2 regions of the Mycobacterium sp. pUA109 genome follow, and region 1 is predicted to be linked to the other one. Evidence: riboswitches for the same ligand, from Rfam matches in the RefSeq annotation. Region 1 holds a riboswitch; the other holds the start of a gene.
What was found. Region 1 has a riboswitch for cobalamin ahead of ACAG26_RS01000 (PPE domain-containing protein). Riboswitches for the same ligand answer to the same signal wherever they lie in the genome.

Region 1 (4,412 bases):
GACCGGCAGGCCCTCCGGCGTGGCGGCCGCCGTCAATGCCGGGCCGCTCCCGGTGGAACCGTGCAGGTAGAGCGTCTCGTCGCGGCGGGCGTGGGTGGTGGGCAGCACCACCGGGCGTTCGCCGTTGAGGTAGCCCAGGTGGCAGATCACCGCCTCGTCGATGATGCCGTGCACGGTGCCGCGGTCGTAGCGCGCCCGCTCCCGGTACCGGGTGGGCGTGGTCCGGGGGGTCGGCGAGTACGTCATCTCAGTTGCCTTTGCCTTCGTACTAGTACAGAATTAACTTCGTGCCAGTACAGTACAGGATCAGCGGCACCAGTGCCGAGGCCATTTCCGCCGATATCGAAGAGGGCATCTCCGCGGGGGCGCTGCCCCCCGGCGCCGCGCTCCCGCCGATCCGGGAACTGGCCGCCCAGCTGGGCGTCAACCCCAACACCGTGGCCGCCGCCTACCGCCTGCTGCGCCACCGCGGGGCCGTGGAGACCGCGGGGCGGCGCGGCACCCGGGTGCGGGACCGGCCGGCGACCACCCCGCGGTCGCTGCGCGGGCTGGCCATCCCGGCCGGGGTACGGGACCTGTCGACCGGCAACCCGCACCCGGGGCTGCTGCCCATCGCGACCGCCCGGCCGCCGCTGCCCGCCACGCCGGTGCTGTACGGCCAGCCGCCGATCGCGCCGGAATTGGCCGACTATGCCCAAACCAGCCTGGGCGCCGACGGTGTGCGGGCCGAGCACCTGGCGGTGACCTCGGGTGCCCTGGACGGAATCGAGCGGGTACTCGCCGCCCACCTGCACCCCGGCGACCGGGTGGCCGTCGAGGACCCGGGCTGGGCCAACCTGTTGGATTTGCTGGGCGCACTGGGTCTTTCACCGGAACCGGTCGGCGTCGACGACGACGGGCCGCGGCCCGCCGACCTGGCCCGGGCGCTGGGCCGCGGCGCCCGGGCGGTGGTGATGACCAGCCGCGCGCAAAACCCGACCGGCGCCGCGGTTTCCGCGGCGCGGGCGGACGCGTTGCGCAGCGTGTTGGCCGCGTCGACCCGCGAGGTCCTGGTCGTCGAGGATGATCACTGCGCCGGCATCGCCGGGGTGCCGCTGCAGCCGCTGGCCGGGGCGACGCGGCACTGGGCGTTCGTCCGCTCGGTGGCCAAGGCGCTGGGGCCGGATCTGCGGCTGGCGCTGGTGGCCGGTGACCAGCGCACCATCGAGCGGGTGCACGGCCGGCTGCGGCTGGGCCCGGGCTGGGTCAGCCACCTGCTGCAGCAGCTGGCCGTCGGGTTGTGGCGCGACGCCGCCGCGCGGCGACTGGTCGCACGGGCCGAAGCCGCCTACACCGCCAACCGCGTCCGTCTGCGCGCGGCACTGACCGACCGCGGCCTGGCGGCGCACGGCCGATCCGGGCTCAACGTGTGGATCCCGGTGCCCGACGAAACCACCGCGCTGACACGGCTGTTGGCGGCGGGCTGGGCGGCGGCGCCCGGCAGCCGGTTCCGGATCGGCACCCCGCCGGGCATCCGGATCACCATCGCCACACTCGACCCCGCCGACATCGACTCCCTGGCCGACGCCGTCGTCGACGCCGCGCACGGCACCGGCCGCGCCAGCGTGTGACGGGTCGGCGTGGCCGATTCGCCGCGGGAACGTATTAGCGCCGTGCAATAATCTCGCGGGTAAGGCGATGACGTTGCAGGAAGCCGGTGCGATTCCGGCGCGGTCCCGCCACTGTCATCGGGGAGCGACCCTCATCAGCCACGGCGCGAGCTGGAAGGCGAGGCGAGCGGTGATCCGAGAGCCAGGATACTGGCGTCATCGCGTCCTGTGACCCGGGGCGGTGTACCCCGAGAGAGCTGACGATCACCCGTGTCACGTACCTCGTGGATGGCCGCCGCAGCGTCGGGTTCGATCGCGGACGGCTTCCGGTGACCGCGCCGCTGTGGCTGGCCTCGCCGCCGGAAGTGTGGTCGGCGTTGCTGTCCAGCGGTCCCGGCGCGGCGCCGTTGTTGGCGGCGGCGGGGGCGTGGACGTCGCTGAGCACTGAATACGCCGAGACCGCCGACGAGCTGACCGCGCTGTTGGGGTCGGTGCAGGCCGGGGCGTGGGAGGGCCCGACGGCCGAGACGTATCTGGCCGCGCACGCGCCGTATCTGGCGTGGCTGCTGCAGCAAAGCGCCGATAGCGCGGCGCGGGCCGCCCAGCACGAGACGGTGGCCGCGGCCTACACCGCCGCGCTGGCGGGGATGCCGACGTTGGCGGAGCTGGGCGCCAACCACGCCACCCATGCGGCGTTGGTGGGCACGAACTTCTTTGGCATCAACACGATTCCGATCGCGTTGAACGAGGCCGACTATGTGCGGATGTGGATTCAGGCGGCCAGCGTGATGAGCGGCTACGACGGGGTGGCCAGCACGACGTTGGCGGCCGCCCCGGACAGCACCGCGGCGCCGACGATCATGAAAGCCGACACCACCGACGCGTCGTCCTCGTCACCGCCCTCCTGGTTTGAAGACCTGCAGAGCTATCTGGAAGGCCTTTTCCAGCAGCCGCCCTATCCCAACACCGGCGACTTCCCGATGTATCAGGAGCTACTGGACTTCTTCAACCAGATCGGCTTCACCGATATCACCGATCCGTTCCAGGGCTTTTTCAATTGGCTCACTTCCGGCGGCGGGGCGTCGTGGCTGCCGCCTCCGGGCGTACCCGGGTCGTGGCTGGGGTTTACCGGCAACCCGCTGAGCTATCTGAACCCGGCCAACATCGCCTACATCTTGTCGGTGCCGCTGGACCCGGGGTCCTTCGCCGCGTTCACCGGCATCGTCATCGTCGACGACATGCTGGCGATCCTGTACACCGCGGTGTTCAATCCCCAAGCGCTGGTCCTCGTCGTGCCGCTGGCCACCGTGGAGATGATCGGGTCCACGATCGGCAACACCGTCCAGCTGCTGCATTACCTGATCCAGCAGACGGTGCTGGTGCCCCTGATCGCGACACTGGCGGCCAGCTCGACGCTGCTGGCCCCGCCGGCGCTGCTCGGCGGCCTGGGGCTGGGCGCGTTGGCGAAGCTGGCCCCGGTGGCGGTCGCGCCGGTGCTGCCGCCGGCCGCGCCGCCGCCCGCGACGCCGGTGGTGCTCACCGTGCCCGCCCCGACCCCGGTGCCCACGCCCTCGCCGGCTCCCGCACCGGCCCCGGCGTCAACCCCCGCCCCCGCCCCGGCCGCACCGCCGCCGCCCGGGCCGCCGCCCACCCCGGCCGGGCCGCCGCCGTTGTACTCCTACATGCTGGCCAACATGGGCATGGCGGCCCAGGCCAGCGCCAGTGCGCGGGCGAAGAAGAAGGCGCCGGAACCCGACACGGCGGCCACGGCCGCCGCCGCCGCCGACGAACCCGAGCAGCAGGGGCGCCGTCGTCGCCGGCGCGCCAAGGCCGCAATGCTGGGCCGGGGCCACGAGTACATGGATTTGGACCAGGAACTCGACGGTCCGCCGCGGGTGACCGCCTCCGCCGCCGGGGCGGGACCGCTGGGTTTCACCGGCACCGCGGCGCGGCAGGCCGCCGCGGCTCCTGCGGGTTTGACCACGTTGGCCGCAGACGCGTTCGGCGGCGACGCGGCGGCGCCGATGATGCCGAGCACCTGGGGCGACGGCATTGACTAAGGTCGTGCCCCGTGATCATCAGCACCATCAACGTCAACGGCATCCGCGCGGCGGTCAAGCAGCGGTCGGCGGACAACCTGGGCCTGCTGGCCTGGCTGGGCCAGACCCGCGCCGACCTCATCTGCCTGCAGGAGACCCGCGCCGACGACGACCAACTGGCGGCGGCGCTGGCCCCCGCGCTGGCCGACGGCTGGTCGGTGGCCTCGGCCGACGCCCACCGCAAGGGGCGTAACGGGGTCGCGGTGCTGAGCCGCCAACCGTTCACCGCGATCCGGATCGGGTTACCGACCGCCGACGAGTTCGCCGCCCACGGCCGCTACCTGGAAGCCGACATCGACACCGCCGACGGCGGCCTGACCATCGCCAGCGTCTATGTGCACACCGGCGAGGCCGACACCCCGCACCAGGCGGAGAAGGAGCGCTTCATGGCGGGGCTGGCCGCCCGCATGGCCGCGCTGTCCCGGCAACGCCGCGACGTGGTGGTGTGCGGCGACTGGAATATCGCGCACACAGAAAACGACATCAAGAACTGGAAGGGCAACGTCAAAAAGTCGGGTTTCTTGCCCAGCGAGCGGCAATGGCTGAGCGACCTGCTCGCCGACGGCTGGGTGGACGTGGTGCGCCACCTGCACCCCGATACCGCCGGGCCCTACTCCTGGTGGTCGTGGCGGGGACGGGCCTTCGACAACGACGCCGGCTGGCGCATCGACTACCAGCTGGCCAATCGGCGGCTCGCCGCGCGGGTGCGGGCCGCCCGGGTGGA
Region 2 (4,412 bases), on a different contig from region 1:
TCGCGTTCAGGTCGTCGAGCACCTCCATGTGCGAGCGGGCCGCCTCGATCGAGGTGACGTCGGCGTCCAGGTCGGCGATCGCGCCGATCACCTCACCGAACTCCGAGTAGCACAGGTGGGTGTGGATCTGCGTGGAGTCCGCCACCCCGGAGGTGGCCAGCCGGAACGCGCCGACCGCCCAGGTCAGGTAGGCCTGCTTGTCGGCGTTGCGCAGCGGCAACAGCTCACGCAGCGCTGGCTCGTCGACCTGGATCACCCCGATACCGGCCTGCTGCAGGTCCACCGTCTCGTCGCGGATCGCCAGCGCCACCTGGTTGGCGGTGTCGGCCAGCGGTTGGTCGTCGCGGACGAACGACCAGGCCAGGATGGTGACCGGCCCGGTCAGCATGCCCTTGACCGGCTTGTCGGTCAGCGACTGAGCGTAGGTGGCCCACTCGACGGTCATCGGGTGCGGGCGGGCGACGTCGCCGTAGAGGATCGGCGGGCGCACACACCGGCTGCCGTAGGACTGCACCCAGCCGTTGGCGGTGGCGAAGAAGCCGTCCAGCTGCTCGGCGAAGTACTGCACCATGTCGTTGCGTTCCGGCTCACCGTGTACCAGCACGTCGAGGCCGAGTTGCTCCTGCAGCTTGATCACGTCGGCGATCTCGGCCTGCATCCGGCGGGTGTATTCGGCCTGGTCGATCTCACCGGCGGTCAGCGCGGCGCGCGCCTTGCGGATGTCGGTGGTCTGCGGGAACGACCCGATCGTGGTGGTGGGCAGCGGCGGCAGGTGCAGCCGGGCGTCCTGGGCCTCGCGCCGGGCCGCCGCCGAGCCGCGCTGCGAACCGGCGGCGGTGATGGTGTCGATGCGGGCGCGGACCTGCTCATTGCGCAGCCGAGGATCGCTGGACCGTGACGCCACCGCGGCCGCCGAGGCCGCGATCTCGTCGGCGACCGCGTCACGGCCGTCGCGCAGCGCCCGCGCCAGGGCCACCACTTCGGTGACCTTCTCGGCGCCGAACGCCAGCCAGCTGCGCAGGTTGTCGTCCAGGCCGGTTTCGGCGGCCAGGGTGTAGGGCACATGCAGCGTCGAGCACGACGTAGAGACAGCCACCGTCGCGGCTGACCCGAGCAGGCTGGCCAGCTTGCTCAGCGCCGACTCCAGGTCCGTGCGCCAAATGTTGCGTCCGTCGACGACACCGGCGACCAGGGTCTTGCCGGCCAGTTCGGGCACCGCGGCGACCGCGGTGTCCGGGCCGTAGACCAGGTCGACGCCGATCGCCTCGACCGGGGTGCGGGCCAGCGCGGGCAACGCAGCGCCGGGGTCGCCGAAGTAGGTGGCGACAAACAGCGCGGGCCGCTTGGTCACCGATCCCAGCGCCGTGTAGACCCGCTCCGCCAGCGCGGGCGCATCGGCGGCGATGTCGGTCACCAGCACCGGCTCGTCCAGCTGGACCCACTCCGCGCCGGCCGCGGCGAGCAGCCCCAGCAGTTCGGTGTAGAGCGGGATCAGCTCGTCGAGCCGTTCGATCGGTGCACCCGCACCGCCCACCGCCTTGCTCAACAGCAGGAAGGTAACCGGGCCAATGACCACCGGGCGGGCGGGAACGCCCAGCTCCAGGGCTTCTTTGAGCTCACCGACCACCTTGGCCGGGTTCAGGCCGAACCGGGTGTCCGGTCCGATCTCGGGAACGATGTAGTGATAGTTGGTGTCGAACCACTTCGTCATCTCCAGCGGGGCGATCTCATCGGTGCCCCGCGCGGCGGCGAAATAGCGGTCCAGCTCGTCGGCGACACCGGCGACCCGGTCGGGCAGCGCGCCGAGCAGCACCGCGGTGTCCAGCATCTGGTCGTAGTAGGAGAAGGTGTTCACCGGTACCGAGTCCAGTCCGGCGTCGGCCAGCGCGGACCAGGTGTCGCGGCGCAGGGTGGCGGCGATGTCCTGCAGGTCACCCTGGGTGATGCGGCCGGCCCAATAGCGCTCGGTGGCACGTTTGAGTTCGCGGTTGGGGCCGATACGCGGGGAGCCGGTAACGGTGGCGGTAAATGGTTGAGCGGTCACAAGGTCGTCCTTCACTCGCGGGTGTGGTCACCGCCGACGGACGCGCAGCCGATCCGGTCGCGGGGCGCCTGCCGACACAACACCTGCAACCGGGACGGCCATACGCCCATTCCACGAGGCGATGAGCCGCCGGGCGCGGCGCGCCCGGCGCAGCTGGCAGGTCTTCGGACTCACAGGCGCGCACCCGGATGGGTGCCCCTACTGGCCGTCGCTTCCCAGTCTGTTGACCAGTGCCGTTGACGGCGGTCGTTCCTGCATACCGCTGCGGGACAGTCCCGGATTCCCACCGGGTTCCCTCTCGCGACGCCTACGCTTCGCTCGATGCCCACCCCGCCGATACGACGGGGTCAGCAGACCAGCTGTGCCGTCGAGATTACCGCCTGGCGGGCTCCGCCCCCAACCGCTACCCGGCCGCGAGCGCCTCGGCGATGGGCTGCTCACCGTCGTTGAATTCGATGATGCGGCGAATCGTCGCATCGTCGGCCACGGCCGCCGCGGCCACCAGCGCAACGTTCTCCCGCGACACCTGTCCTTTGTCGGTGTCCGGGCCGACCGCGATGCGGCCGGTGCCCGGCTCCAGAGTCAGCCGACTGGGGCCTAGCACCGTCCAGTCCAGGTTGGATGCGCGCAGGTGCGCGTCGGCGGCGGCTTTGGCCTCGGCGTACGGGAAAAACGAATCACCCTCGGGCACCCCGTGATCGGACCCGGCGCCGAAGTAGGACACCATCACGAACCGGCGCACCCCGGCCTGGGCGGCGGCGTCGACGGTCCGGATGGCGGCATCGCGGTCGACGGCGTAGGTGCGCGCCGGATTACCGCCGCCGGCGCCGGCGGAAAACACCACCGCGTCGTGCCCGGTCAGCAGCTGGGCCAAGCCGTCGGTGTCCAACTGTTCGATATCGGCCACCACCGGGGTGGCGCCGGTCGCGGCGACATCTTGGGCGTGGTCGGGGTTGCGAAACACCGCACTTACCTGGTCGCCGCGCTCGGACAGGATGCGAGACAGAAGCAGGGCGACCTTGCCGTGGCCGCCGATAACGACGATGCGTGCCATACCTGCCGACGCTACCTGTCGCCAAGCGCCCCGGCGACCGTTGGCGGCGGGCGCCCGACTCGGGGGCGCCGAGTTCTACGCCGCGGCCACCGAGATGTGCTGCAAGTAATGAACGAGATCACCGATTCAGCGGTGATTATCGACGGGCGCCGTGTCGGTGTGTGGCGGTTTAATTTAGACCCAGCCGTCGGCGTAGCAACGGTAATCCGGGCCCTTCGAGTTCGTCAAGGAACGCGGTGCGGCCGGCAACTGTCATCATGAGGGCCGCCGCCGGTCCTTTTACGTTATTTCCCTTGCGCCAGGTTCGATCAATGTCGGTGGCGTGCAGAGAAATACCTCTCAGGAGCCCCAGCGGTACGAAACCGAACGGCCATGGGCCGGTCAGGAAGTCCAGTGCGAGCGTGGAGAGAACAGGATCGGGTGCAAATGGCAGGTCCAGCGGAATCCTGATGTCGCCGCCGTGAACCAGGATGTCAGCCAGGGGGTCGAGGGGACCGAATAGTGGCGGACTCAGCGGATAATCGGCGTGCCGTCGCAGGACGGAAGCAATCTCGTCCGCGTCTAACTGCGCACGGCGGCGGGCGAGGTCGTCGACGGCGCGCGCCATGCTCGCATGACGCAGGGCGGTGCCCATGAACACCCAAAAGCTATCGGTGAAAACGCTGACCACGTGGGCTGCTACGGTCTTGATGTCCCAGCCCGCGCATAAGCTGGGCGTGGCCAGTTGGGCGTCATCAAGGGTATCGAGCAGCTCTGCGATCTTTCGCCGCTCGTCGGCAACCGCGGCGAAGACGAATTCGCGGTCCATTGGCATTACCGGTCCTGCGAGTGTTCTGTGCTGGCAATGGCCTTTGCAGATCCAGGTGCAGGGCGCTTCCGCCGTCTATGGCGCCAATACAGCGGGCGGCCCATGCGCCGCCGGATAGCATTCGCCGCCGGCTGCCCGGATGGCGGTGATAACGGTCGGCCGGGGGTGCGCCCTTCTGGCGGGTGGCAGAACGGATCGACCCGCGGAGGCAGTGGACGCCCGAAGGCGACCTCGTGCGGAGCCGCCGATTCGTCGGGAGGGCGCTCAAGCTCCACCATCGGAGAATTCCTTGTCTGGCGCGCGCTACCTGCCCGGGCCGTTGGGCCACTTGAGCAGTGAGCCCGCATCGACGCGGATCTGCTGTCCGGTGATGTAGCGGGCATCGTCACTGGCCAGGAACACCCCGAGGTTGGCCATGTCCTCCGGCTCGACATACGGGATCGGCATGGCTTGGAAGATGGTGAACAGCGGCTCGGCGTCCTCACGGGTGGCCTTCTTGCCCTCGG

Region 2: another riboswitch for cobalamin. It lies ahead of metE (5-methyltetrahydropteroyltriglutamate--homocysteine S-methyltransferase); the one in region 1 lies ahead of ACAG26_RS01000 (PPE domain-containing protein).

What each region holds. Positions count from the first base shown of each region.
Region 1 covers NZ_JBGGKS010000001.1:193,785-198,196, reverse strand. Annotated here, with positions in the region: gene ACAG26_RS01010 (pyridoxamine 5'-phosphate oxidase family protein) at 1-246, opposite strand, end outside; gene ACAG26_RS01005 (aminotransferase class I/II-fold pyridoxal phosphate-dependent enzyme) at 288-1,610, shown strand; cobalamin riboswitch at 1,664-1,823, shown strand; gene ACAG26_RS01000 (PPE domain-containing protein) at 1,919-3,649, shown strand; gene ACAG26_RS00995 (exodeoxyribonuclease III) at 3,661-4,412, shown strand, end outside.
Region 2 covers NZ_JBGGKS010000013.1:69,878-74,289, reverse strand. Annotated here, with positions in the region: gene metE (5-methyltetrahydropteroyltriglutamate--homocysteine S-methyltransferase) at 1-2,044, opposite strand, end outside; cobalamin riboswitch at 2,182-2,370, opposite strand; gene ACAG26_RS16110 (SDR family oxidoreductase) at 2,448-3,098, opposite strand; gene ACAG26_RS16105 (maleylpyruvate isomerase family mycothiol-dependent enzyme) at 3,268-3,906, opposite strand; gene ACAG26_RS16100 (mycofactocin-coupled SDR family oxidoreductase) at 4,210-4,412, opposite strand, start outside.